Linked DNA regions of Azospira inquinata. The protein of the gene in region 2 interacts with the protein of the main gene of each other region in a pairwise test. Links are inferred from orthologs where the notes say so. Each region holds a gene or a part of one and is shown on either strand. Other genes may lie near its edges.

The links.
Region 1: the proteins of lpdA (region 2) and Azoinq_RS09250 interact in binary tests that used the Escherichia coli proteins (3 or more experiments, as listed by UniProt). The link is inferred for Azospira inquinata from one-to-one orthologs.

The regions. Positions count from the first base shown.
Region 1 is NZ_CP064782.1:2,007,076-2,013,075, reverse strand. Bases 312-3,257 are described here. They hold Azoinq_RS09250 (UvrD-helicase domain-containing protein), read right to left. Parts: upstream 2,949-3,257; coding sequence 675-2,948; downstream 312-674. Other genes in these bases: Azoinq_RS09255 (HD-GYP domain-containing protein), read left to right, coding at 312-493. Outside these bases: more of Azoinq_RS09255, read left to right, coding at 1-311; Azoinq_RS09245 (hypothetical protein), read left to right, coding at 3,469-3,885; leuS (leucine--tRNA ligase), read left to right, coding at 4,082-6,000. UniProt on the Escherichia coli protein: A helicase with DNA-dependent ATPase activity. Unwinds DNA duplexes with 3'-5' polarity. Translocates on single-stranded DNA with 3'-5' polarity. Initiates unwinding more efficiently from a nicked substrate than double-stranded DNA.
Region 2 is NZ_CP064782.1:827,572-833,620, reverse strand. The notes cover bases 3,000-5,994. They hold lpdA (dihydrolipoyl dehydrogenase), read right to left. Parts: upstream 5,388-5,994; coding sequence 3,612-5,387; downstream 3,000-3,611. Other genes in these bases: aceF (dihydrolipoyllysine-residue acetyltransferase), read right to left, coding at 5,400-5,994; Azoinq_RS03665 (hypothetical protein), read right to left, coding at 3,000-3,356. Also shown: Azoinq_RS03680 (oxidative damage protection protein), read left to right, coding at 1-44; phosphate signaling complex protein PhoU, read right to left, coding at 129-842; ribose-5-phosphate isomerase RpiA, read right to left, coding at 915-1,592; more of Azoinq_RS03665, read right to left, coding at 1,677-2,999; more of aceF, read right to left, coding at 5,995-6,049. UniProt on the Escherichia coli protein: Lipoamide dehydrogenase is a component of the glycine cleavage system as well as of the alpha-ketoacid dehydrogenase complexes.

The DNA.
Region 1 (6,000 bases), 1.2 Mb from region 2 along the record:
GCGCCTGGGGGTGGAAATCCTGGCCCCCTCCGAGTGGCTGGGGACGGCCCGGGAGGTGGTGGAATTCCACCACGAGCGTTACGACGGCAGCGGCTATCTGCAAGGTCTGAAGGGGGAAGCCATTCCCCGCAACGCCCGTATTTTCGCCGTGGCCGACGTCTTCGACGCCCTCACCAGCCGACGTCCCTACAAAGATCCCCTGGGCCTGCAAATCGTGCTGGACATGATGGCCCGGGAATCGGGCAGCCATTTCGACCCGGCCATTCTGCAAACCTTTCTGGCCAAGGCCCCCCTGCTCTACGCCCGGGTTCAGGCCCTGGACGAAGCCGGGCTGGTGGATTTGCTGGCGGGGCGGATACGCCACTACTTTTTCCGGGGCCTGCTGGACCCGGTGGCGCGCAAAAGCTTTGTGGCCAATGCGCGGCACCGCCTGGGCCTACGCCCGGCGGAGGTGGGGGACCGGCCGGAACACCAGACGGGGCGCCTGGGCTAGGGCCCCTCGCCCGGAAAGCCTTGGCAGACGGGGGTGACAAGGGCCACCCCGGGGTAAAGGCTAATGGACAAGCCTGCTGGCCCGCCCACCGGGTACAAGCAATACGGACGCCCCTTTCCCGGGGCCGCCGAGGAAGATCAGCCAACCACGGCCATTCCCGGCCAGTTTTTGGGGCCAGCCTTTAAAGAGGGGTGAGCTTGGCGTATTCCAGGGCCAGCCACTTCATCCCGGCGCCGCCGAAATTGACCTGGACCCGGGCGTCCGCCCCCCGGCCTTCACAGGCCACGATCACCCCTTGACCGAATTTGGCATGGGCCACCCCCTGGCCCACCCGCAGGCCGCTGCCCGGCACCGTGGCCGGGCCCGTGGGGGCGCTGTCCCAGCCTCCGTAGCTGGGGGAGGATTCCCCTGCCCCATAGCCCGTTTCCGCCGCCCGGTTGAGGCGCAGCAGCAGGGCCGGGGGAATTTCCTCCAGGAAGGAGGACACCAGGCAATAGCGGGTCTGGCCGTGGAGCATGCGGGTCTGGGCGTGGGAGAGGTAGAGCCGGTCCCGGGCCCGGGTAATGGCCACGTACATGAGGCGCCGCTCTTCTTCCAGCCCCCCCGCGTCCAGCAAGGCGTTTTCGTGGGGAAAGAGACCCTGTTCCAGGCCGGAGATGAAAACCACGTCAAATTCCAGGCCCTTGGCCGCATGGACGGTCATGAGCTGGACCGCCTCCTGGCCTTCCCCGGCTTGGTGTTCCCCCGCCTCCAGGGAAGCGTGGGCGAGGAAACGGCCCAGCATGGTTTCCGAGGCCGGGTCCAGGGGCGCCGCTTCCGTGCCCCCCGCTTCCGCCACGGCCAGGGGATCCGCTTCCCCGGGGACAAAGACCGGGTCCAGGGCCACCAGATTGGCGTCGTCCCCCACGAAGGCGGCGGCGGCGTTGATCAGTTCGTTCAAGTTTTCCAGCCGTTCCTGGCCGTCTTTTTCCGTGCGGTAGTGGGGGGCCAGACTGCTCCGTTCCACCACGTGTTCCACCATTTCCGGCAGGGGCAGGCTGCGGGTTTCCTGGCGCAGTTCCTCCACCAGGCGGATGAAGGCCCCCACACTGGCTCCGGGCTTGCCGGGCAGTCCGGCGGCGGCGTTGTAGAGGCTGGAATTGCCCCGGTGGGCGGCCTCCTGGAGATGTTCCAGGGTCCGGGCGCCGATGCCCCGGGCAGGGAAATTCACCACCCGCAGAAAAGCGGTGTCGTCATCCGGATTGGCGATGAGGCGCAGATAGGCCAGGGCGTGTTTCACTTCCTGGCGTTCAAAAAAGCGCAGGCCCCCGTACACCTTGTAGGGCACGGCCCGGGTGAAGAGTTCGTGTTCCAGCACCCGGGACTGGGCGTTGGAGCGGTAGAGCAGGGCGATCTGGTTGCGGGGCACCCCGTCCCGCACCAGTTCCCGCACCTCTTCCACCATCCAGCGGGCTTCGTCCAGGTCGGAGACGGCCTCATAGACCCGGATAGGCTCCCCGGCCCCCTGGTCGGTCCACAGGTTTTTCCCCAGGCGCCCCTCGTTGTGTTTGATGAGGGCGTTGGCCGCATCCAGGATATTGCCGTGGGAACGGTAGTTCTGTTCCAGGCGGATCACGTTGTCCCCGGCGAATTCCCGCTCGAAGTCCCGCATATTGCCCACTTCCGCGCCGCGAAAGGCGTAGATGGACTGGTCGTCATCCCCCACGGCGAACACCGCCGCCCCCGGGGCACCGGTGACGCTCCCTTCCATGCCCGCCAGGAGCTTCAGCCAGGCGTACTGGAGCCGGTTGGTATCTTGGAATTCATCCACCAGGATGTGGCGGAAACGTTCCTGATAGTGGCGGCGCAGGGGCTCGTTGCGGCTCAGCAGTTCAAAGCAGCGCAGCAGCAGTTCGGCGAAATCCACCACCCCTTCCCGCTGGCACTGGACCTCGTATTCGCTCCACAAATCCACCCGGCGCCGGGTGTAATCGTCCCAAGCCTCGGCCTGGGCCGGACGAATGCCCTGCTCCTTGTGGGCGTTGATGAAATTCATCAATTCCCGGGGGGGGAATTTTTCATCGTCCACATTGAGGTTTTTCAGGAGGCGCTTGATAGCCGCCAGCTGATCCGCGCTGTCCAGGATCTGGAACAGGGCGGGCAACCCGGCTTCCTTGTGGTGGGCCCGAAGCAGCCGGTTGCAGAGACCGTGGAAGGTGCCGATCCACATGCCCCGGGTGTTGATGGGCAGCATGGCCGCCAGCCGGGCCTGCATTTCCTTGGCCGCCTTGTTGGTGAAAGTCACCGCCAGCAGGCCATGGGGACTCACCTGGGAGGTGGAGATGAGCCAGGCGATGCGGGTGGTGAGCACCCGGGTCTTGCCCGACCCGGCCCCCGCCAGAATCAGGGCGTGCTGGGGCGGCAGGGTTACGGCTTGGAGTTGGGGAGGATTGAGGTGGGCAAGCAGGTCGGACATGGCAAGGCTTTCGGAAGGACGGGGAATTATAGCCGCCCCAGGCGCCTTGCCCCCGGTCGCCGGTGGTCAGCGACGGGGTCGGCAAGACGGAACTTTCCGGGGAGGCCCCAGGAAGTCCCCCCAACCTCCCCCGTTTTTCCCCGCGCCCCACAGCATCCATGAGCTCTGGCATGGCTTTTTTGCCCCGTAACCGCCCTCCGCTCCCCCGCCTTCCCCGGTTTCCATGACAGAGGGAAAAATGTCCATCCGGCGCCCAGGCCCGCCCTACTTGGCCCTGGGAAGTTTTTGTTGCGCCGCAGCAACAAAGATCAAAACGGCGTGGCTTACCTACGTAATATCCGCAGTAACCCTATAAATCCAGTGGGTTATAATACGTATTGCAATGCAACAGAAACGGCTACCGGAGGGCGCAGATAAGCGTCTTTCCCGCCTCCTCCGGCGTCCCTTCCTGACCACTCACCGTTCCCAACGCGGCCTGGCCGGGAGCCGGTTCTGGACATAACCAGAAAGGAAGCAAACCATGAAAACACCCATGATCCTGCCCTGGGTCGCCCACAAAGCGGGCCTGAGCGAAGCGGAAGCCCGCGCGCTCTGGCAACGGGCCCAGGAAGAAGCCGCCACCCTCTGCCAGCAGCGGGACGGCAACGATTTCGCCAGTCAGGCCCTGGAACGGCTCCTGACCCTGGCCAAGATTGACCACGATGCCATTCCCCGGGAAGGGAAGACGGGCACCACGGATCAAGCCCCCTGCCCCCCTTGCTTCACCGGTGTGGCCCTGCCCGCCGCCTATGCGGAGGCCGCCCCCAACATGAGCTGGATCTGGGGTCACCAGGGGCGCATGGCCCAGTTCGGCCTGACCGCCGCCGTCAATGCGGCCAAGTTCTGGCAGGACACCTGGAACGGCCTGTTCAAGCCCTATGTGCGCTTCGGCAGCTAAAGGGCGCCCCGCAAGAATTGCAGTAACTCCTCCTCTGTAGTCTGTAGCTTGTTTGACGGCGTCGGGATCACTCCTGACGCCGTTTTTTTATGGCCATCGGCCCCGCCCGGCCCGGCCCACCGTGATTCGGTCCCAGGCCCGAGGGGCGAGCGGTTATAATTTCGTCCTTTGAAACACTTCATTCTGGCCCGACCCCATGCAGGAAAAATATCAAGCCGCCGCCGTGGAAACCGCCGCCCAACAGCACTGGGTTCAAACCCAGGCCGCCCGGGCCGTGGCAAACCTCTCCCAGCCCAAGTACTACTGCCTGTCCATGTTCCCCTATCCCTCCGGGAAGCTGCACATGGGCCACGTGCGCAACTACACCATCGGCGACGTGCTTTCCCGCTTTCACCAGATGCAGGGCTTCAACGTGCTCCAGCCCATGGGCTGGGACGCCTTCGGCATGCCGGCGGAAAACGCCGCCATCCAGCACCAGGTGCCTCCCGCCCAATGGACCTACGCCAATATCGATTACATGCGCAGTCAGCTCCAACGCCTGGGCTTCGCCATCGACTGGGAACGGGAAATCGCCACCTGCAAGCCGGACTACTACCGCTGGGAACAATGGCTGTTCACTCGGCTCTTTGAAAAGGGCCTGATCTACAAGCGCCTGGGCACGGTGAACTGGGACCCGGTGGACCAGACCGTGCTGGCCAACGAACAGGTCATCGATGGCCGGGGCTGGCGTTCCGGCGCCCTGGTGGAAAAGCGGGAAATCCCCATGTATTACATGAAGATCACCGCCTACGCCGAAGAACTGCTGGCAGACCTGGATCAGCTGGAAGGCTGGCCCGAGCAGGTACGCCTGATGCAGAAAAACTGGATCGGCAAGAGCACCGGCGTGCGCCTAGCCTTCCCCTACGAGCTGGACGGTAAAGCCGACAAGCTGTGGGTTTTCACCACCCGGGCCGACACCTTGATGGGGGTCACCTTCGTGGCCGTGGCCGCCGAACACCCCCTGGCCACCCGGGCCGCCCAGAACAATCCGGAACTGGCCGCCTTCATTGAGGAATGCAAAAAAGGGGGCGTGGCCGAGGCGGATATCGCCACCATGGAAAAGAAGGGCATGCCCACGGGCATCTTCGTCCAGCACCCCCTCACCGGCGAAAAGGTGGAAGTGTGGGTGGGCAACTACGTGCTCATGAGCTACGGGGAAGGGGCCGTCATGGCCGTCCCGGCCCACGATGAACGGGATTTCGCCTTTGCCCAGAAATACGGCCTGACCATCAAGCAGGTCATCGCCGCAGCAGGGGAAAGCTTCAGTCTGGACGGCTGGCAGGAATGGTACGGGGACAAGACCCGGGCCGTCTGCGTCAATTCCGGCAAATACGATGGCCTAGCCTATGAAGCCGCCGTGGACGCCATTGCCGCCGATCTGGCCGCCAAGGGCCTGGGGGAAAAGAAGGTTCAGTTCCGCCTGCGGGACTGGGGTATTTCCCGGCAGCGCTACTGGGGCTGCCCCATTCCGGTGATCCATTGCGACAGCTGCGGCGACGTGCCCGTGCCCGACGACCAGCTGCCCGTGGTGCTGCCGGAACAGGTGCAGGTCACCGGGGCCGGTTCCCCCCTGGCGAAAATGCCCGAATTCTATGAAACCACCTGTCCCAAGTGCGGCAAACCGGCCAAGCGGGAAACGGACACCATGGACACCTTCGTGGAGTCTTCCTGGTACTTCCTCCGCTACGCCAGCCCGGACAGCGACCAGGCCATGCTGGGCAAGGAAGCGGCCTACTGGTGCAAGGGCGGTATCGATCAGTACATCGGCGGCATTGAACACGCCATCCTGCACCTGCTCTACTCCCGCTTTTTCACCAAGCTGATGCGGGACGTGGGGGTCTTCGACTTCGGCGACACCCAGCTGAAGCTGGACGAGCCCTTCGCCAACCTGCTCACCCAGGGCATGGTGGTGGCCCCCTCCTTCTTCCGGGAAGACGCCAGCGGCAAGAAACAGTGGTTCAACCCCACGGAAGTGGATGTGACCACGGACGACCGGGGCCGCCCCGTGGGCGCCACCCTCAAGGCCGACGGCCAGCCGGTGGTGATCGGCGGCACGGAAAAGATGTCCAAGTCCAA
Region 2 (6,049 bases):
AAGGGGCGGAACAGGTCCAGGGTTATGTGCCTCCCGCCAACTAAGGGACATTGGGCTTCGCCCGGAGCCAATGCCGGGCACCATAAAAAAAGGCCGCAATTGCGGCCTTTTTGCTGGGCGGGGAAAGCTCAATCCCCGTTGGCGATTTCCCGGTCGATTTCGTCCAGGGTGGAGTGGCGCACGTTCAGGCCCTTCACCATGTAGATGACGTATTCGGCGATGTTTTTGGCGTGGTCACCGACCCGCTCGATGGCCTTGGCAATGGACATGATGTCCAGGGAGCGGGAGATGGTGCGGGGATCTTCCATCATGTAAGTGATGAGCTGGCGCACCACGGAGTCGTATTCCGTATTCACGTGTTCGTCCTGGTGCACCACCTCGGCAGCGGCTACCACATTAAGGCGGGCGAAGGCGTCCAGGGCGGTGTGCAGCATGGACAGGGACAGCTCCGCCATGTGGCGCAATTCCACTTCCGGGGTGAAGCCGGTGTGCTGGTTGTTCAGGGCCAGGCCCAGGCGAGCGATTTTGTGGGCCTTGTCCCCGATTTTTTCCAGGTCGGCGATGGACTTGATCACCGTGGTGACCATGCGCAGGTCGATGGCCGTGGGCTGGCGCTTGGCAATCATCTGATTGCAGGCCTCGTCCAGCTCCACCTCCTGCTGGTTCACCCGGGCGTCTTCCTTGACTACCAGTTCCAGGAGACCCGTGTCCCCTTCATAGAGGCCTTCCATGGCCTTTTTGACCTGCTGTTCGACCAGCCCGCCCATTTGCAGCACTCGGGTGCGCAGGGTTTCCAGTTCAATGTCGAATTGCTTGTAGGTGTGTTCGCTCATAGCGTCCATGATCGTTGCCGTTCGGGGGATGGGAACCGGCAAACTTAGCAGAGGTTTGTGACAGGAAAGTTGCAGCCCCAATTAAACCCGGGCTTCCAGTTGCTGCACCCCGTCCGCCGTGCCCAGGAGCAGTAGATTGGCACCCCGGCAGGCGAAGAGGCCGTTGGTCACCACGCCGACGATCTGGTTGATGCGGCTTTCCAGGGCGACCGGGTCGGTGATGGTGAGGCCGTGAACATCCAGGATCACATTGCCGTTGTCGGTGACAAAGCCTTCCCGCAGCCGGGGCGTACCCCCCAGCTGGGCCAGTTCCCGGGCCACCTGGGCCCGGGCCATGGGAATGACTTCCACGGGCAGGGGAAATTTGCCCAGGGTGGTCACCAGCTTGGAGCCGTCCGCAATGCAGACGAAGGTTTGGGCCACGGCAGCGACGATTTTTTCCCGGGTCAGGGCGCCGCCGCCGCCCTTGACCATGTGCAGGCCCGGGGTGACTTCATCGGCCCCGTCCACATAGACCGGCAGGTCGGTGACGTCATTCAGGTCCAGAACCGGGATGCCGTGACCGGCCAGACGCTTGGCCGTGGCTTCCGAACTGGCTACGGCGCCCTTGAAGCGGGATGCCCCCTTGGCCAGTTCGTCGATGAAATAATTGGCCGTGGAACCGGTGCCGACGCCGATGATGGCGCCATCGGCCACGGTCCGGTTCACGTAATCGGCGGCCGCTTTGGCCACCGCCTGTTTCAATTCATCCTGGGTCATGGGGAGGGAAAAATGGGTGGAAGAGGCCAGTCATTTTACCGGAGCCGGCCCGGGCCGTCCGGGAAAAGCGCCCCAACCGGGGCTTCAGGCGCCCCGGAACAGCACCAGTTCGTAGTCGCCGCCCTGGGCCTGGAGCCCGGCCAGACGCACCGGGTAGCGCTTTCCCCCCACTACCAGATCAATGCGCCGATCCGGCCGGAAGGTGTCCGGTGGCACCAGCAGCATCCGGTGCTCCGGGCTGAGGAGAATGGCGTCCTGCAAGCCACTCTTGCCCCCATCCCCAGCCTGCTGGCTCCAGGGACTGTCGTCCTCCTGATCCATGAGCTGAATCTGGGCGCAGAGGGGCTGGCCAGGGAAGAGGCTGAGGCCTGCGTTGGGTACCCCGTGGCTGCGGCCCAGGCGGCGGATGACGGCAACCCGCCATTCCAGTTCGTCCTGCCAGCGGTAGCCCACCAGGGCACCAATGGCCTGCCAGGGCTTGCGGAACAGAAAGCGCACCCCCATGCCCCCCGGGCTCACGTCCGCGCTGTCCCATTCCTCCACCACGCTGCGGATGCCCGTACTCTCCAGCAGGGCCAGGACTTCCGCCGGATTCTGGGGGGGCGGCGGCACTTCCGAGGGACGGGCGCCCCCCTCCCGTTGCAGGTCCAGAACCCGGATGTGGCCCTCATAGTCCAGGCGGCGGCCTGATTTGGCGAATTCCGTGGCGGCCAGGGCCCGGCGGATGGTTTGCAGGCCGGACACCACCAGCAGGGGGCGCTTTACCTTTTGCCGCTCCTTTTCCCGGCGGGGCGGGGTCAGGGACCAATGCTGGATCAGCAGTTGCAGCACATCCAGAATGTCCAGCAGGTCTGCGTGGCTGCTTTCCAGCCATTCCGGAATTTCTTTGCTGAGCTGGATGGTGGCCCGCAGGCGAATCAGCTGGGCGTGGGCCGCACCGGCGCCGAAATGGCGCCAGGTGGGGCCGCTGGGCTGATCCGGGGTGCAGCGCTCCGGTCCCTGATCCCCATCCAGACGGATACGGTAGGGGGTGTGGGGGGAGAAGCTGTCCACAAATAGAAAATGTTCGCTGACCCGGTGAATGAGGCGGTCCGTCACTTCCAGGCGCAGGGGGGTGAGATTGGAGACCGGCGCCACTTCCAGAAAGACTCCGGCCAGATATTCCCGCCAGACGGAGGTGAGGGCTGGGCTATCCGGATAGGGGGGCTGGATGTAGTGGATGATGCCGATGTCCCGGGCCAGGTAGAGCAGCTGGTGCACTGCCTCCCACCAGGTGGCGTCCATTTCCCGGTAGGTGAAGCGGGTCAGCTTCTTTTCCTGCACCAGGGCGTACATGGCCCGCACGGCGAAATTGGCCAGGGTGGCCCGGTTGCTTTCCCGTTGCTTGGGGTCTTTGAAGACCAGCAGGAGCCGGTCCAGGGTCAGCCGGTTGGCCAGGGCCGCCTGATGGAAATAGGTTTCCAGGGGCCGCAGGCTTTGCTCGGCGGCGTAGTCCTGCTGCTTTTGCGCCAGATAGGCATCCAGGCACAGCACGGCGGCGGGCTGGGCGAATTCGTCCAGGCGTTCCACCGCCCGGGCTAGGGCCGTGGGAGGCAATTCGGCGGCCAGCCGGTCCGGATTGCCCAGCCACAGGCCCAGCTCCTGCAAGGTCTTGCCCGGATTGAGCACGGGGACCTGGGCCAGATAGGCGGCGATGGCTTTTTCGCTGCCCAGGGGGTGGCTCACGTCTTCGGAGCGAATACGGGACAGTATCCAGTTCAACATGGGGCGGTGGCTGCCTTGGGGGGTCGTCGATGGGGGCGGCGAACTCCGGAAATATTAGGGGACTATGACTTTTGTCTGGCCGATTATCTTAGCCCCGGGTAGCTAGCTATGTCAGTGACCCATTCCACAAATTTTTGACATTTATACCCTTTTACCTTGGCTTTACCAAAATGGGCAGCAATTCCGCAGACAGGATGGGGACGAGGCCAAAAAAAAACGCCGCCCGCAGGCGGCGTGGGTATACCCGAAACGGGCCTATTTTTTCCGGGCCGGGGGCAGATCGGTGCAACTGCCATGGGCCGCTTCTGCCGCCAGTCCCACGGATTCGCAGAGGGTGGGATGGGGATGGATGGTCTTGCCCATATCCACCGCATCGCAGCCCATTTCCACGGCCAGGCACACTTCCCCGATCAGGTCGCCGGCCCCCATGCCCACAATGCCGCCCCCCAGTAGGCGCTGGCTGGCCTGGTCGAAGAGCAGCTTGGTGAAGCCGTCCTCCGCCCCGTTGGCAATGGCCCGGCCGCTGGCGGCCCAGGGGAACAGGGCTTTTTCGTAGGCCACCCCGTCCGCCTTGAGCTGTTCCTCTGTCTTGCCTGCCCAGGCGATTTCCGGATGGGTGTAGGCCACGCTGGGAATTTGCAGCACATCGAAGGCAGCCCGGGCCAGCTCCGCCTTGCCCTGCACTTCCCCAGCCGCCACCTCCGCCGCCACATGGGCTTCGTGGACCGCCTTGTGGGCCAGCATGGGCTGACCCACGATGTCCCCGATGGCAAAAATGTGGGGCACGTTGGTGCGCAGCTGGGCATCCACGTTGATGAAGCCCCGTTCGGTGACGGCTACTCCGGCGGCTTCGGCGGCGATTTTCTTGCCGTTGGGGGTGCGCCCCACGGCCACCAGTACCAGGTCGAAGGCTTCCTTCTCCCCCGTGGAATAGGTGACTTCCACCCCTTCCGGTTTGGCTTCGGCGGCGGTGACCCCGGTGCCCAGGAGAATGCGGTCGAAGCGGGGGGCATTTTTCTTTTCCCACACCTTGACCAGATCCCGGTCGGCCCCGGGCATGAGCTTGGGCCCCAGTTCCACCACGGTAATGCGGGCCCCCAGGGCGCTATACACCGTGGCCATTTCCAGACCGATAATGCCGCCGCCGATGACCAGCATTTTCTTCGGCAGGGTACGCAGTTCCAGGGCGCCGGTGGAATCCACCACCCGGGGATCGTCCTTGGGCATGAAGGGCAGGGCCACGGGCTGGGAGCCGGCCGCGATGATGGCCTTCTGGAAGCGCACCACCTGACGGGTACCGTCGGCGGCGGTGACTTCCAGATGATGGGGGTCGAGGAAGCGGCCTAGGCCTTGGAGATGCTGCACTTTGCGGCCCTTGGCCATGCCCGCCAGACCGCCGGTGAGCTTGCCCACCACCCGGTTTTTGTGTTCCCGGAGCTTATCCAGATCCACCTGGGGTGCCCCAAAGCTCACCCCGGCGGCGCTTAGATGCTGGGCTTCTTCCAGCACCTGGGCGACGTGGAGCAGGGCCTTGGAGGGAATGCAGCCCACGTTGAGGCAGACGCCCCCCAGGGTGGGGTAACGTTCCACCAGTACGGTGGAGAGTCCCAGGTCGGCCGCCCGGAAGGCGGCGGAATAGCCGCCGGGCCCGGCGCCCAGCACCACCATGTCGCAGCTTACGTCCGCCTGGCCGGCAAAGCTGCCCGCTTCCGGGGCTGGCGCACTGGCCGTTGGCGTGGGGGCGGCGGCGGGGGCCGCCGGGGCGCTTTCCCCTTGGCTGGAGGCGGTCGTGGCAACGGCTTCCACCAGGGCGATCACCGAGCCTTCGGAAACCCGGTCCCCCAATTGCACCTTCACTTCCCGGATGATCCCGGCGGTGGGGGCGGGCACGTCCATGGTGGCCTTATCCGATTCCAGGGTGACCAGGGCGTCATCCACCTGGACCGTGTCCCCGGCTTTGACCAGCAGCTCGATCACCGGCACATCTTTGAAATCCCCGATGTCCGGCACTTTCACTTCGATCAGATCCATATCCGTCTCCCTTTACAGCATGACCCGGCGGAAGTCCGCCAGGAGCTTGGCCAGATAGACGTTGAAGCGGGTCGCCAGGGCCCCGTCGATGACCCGGTGGTCGGCGGTCAGGGAGAGGGGCAGCATGAGCCGGGGCGCGAAGGCCTTGCCGTCCCAGACCGGCTTCATCACATTCTTGTTCACCCCCAGAATGGCCACTTCCGGCGCATTGATAATGGGGGAGAAGTAGGTGCCGCCGATGCCTCCCAGGCTGGAAATGGTGAAGCAGGCCCCCTGCATGTCCGCCGGTTTGAGCTTGCCGTCCCGGGCCTGTTTGGCCAAGGAACCGCTTTCCTGGGCGATTTCCACGATGGACTTCTGATCCGCGTTTTTCACCACGGGCACCACCAGACCGTTGGGGGTGTCGGCGGCAAAACCGATGTGGAAATACTTTTTCAGCACCAGATTTTCCCCATCCAAGGAGGCGTTGAACTCGGGGAATTGCTGCAGGGCCCGGACGCTGGCCTTGATGAGGAAAGCCAGCATGGTGAGCTTAATGCCCGCCTTTTCGTTTTCCTTGTTGAGCTGGACCCGGAAGGCTTCCAGGTCCGTGATGTCCGCGTCCTCATGGTAGGTCACGGCGGGAATCATGGCCCAGTTGCGGGACAGATTCTGACCGGAGA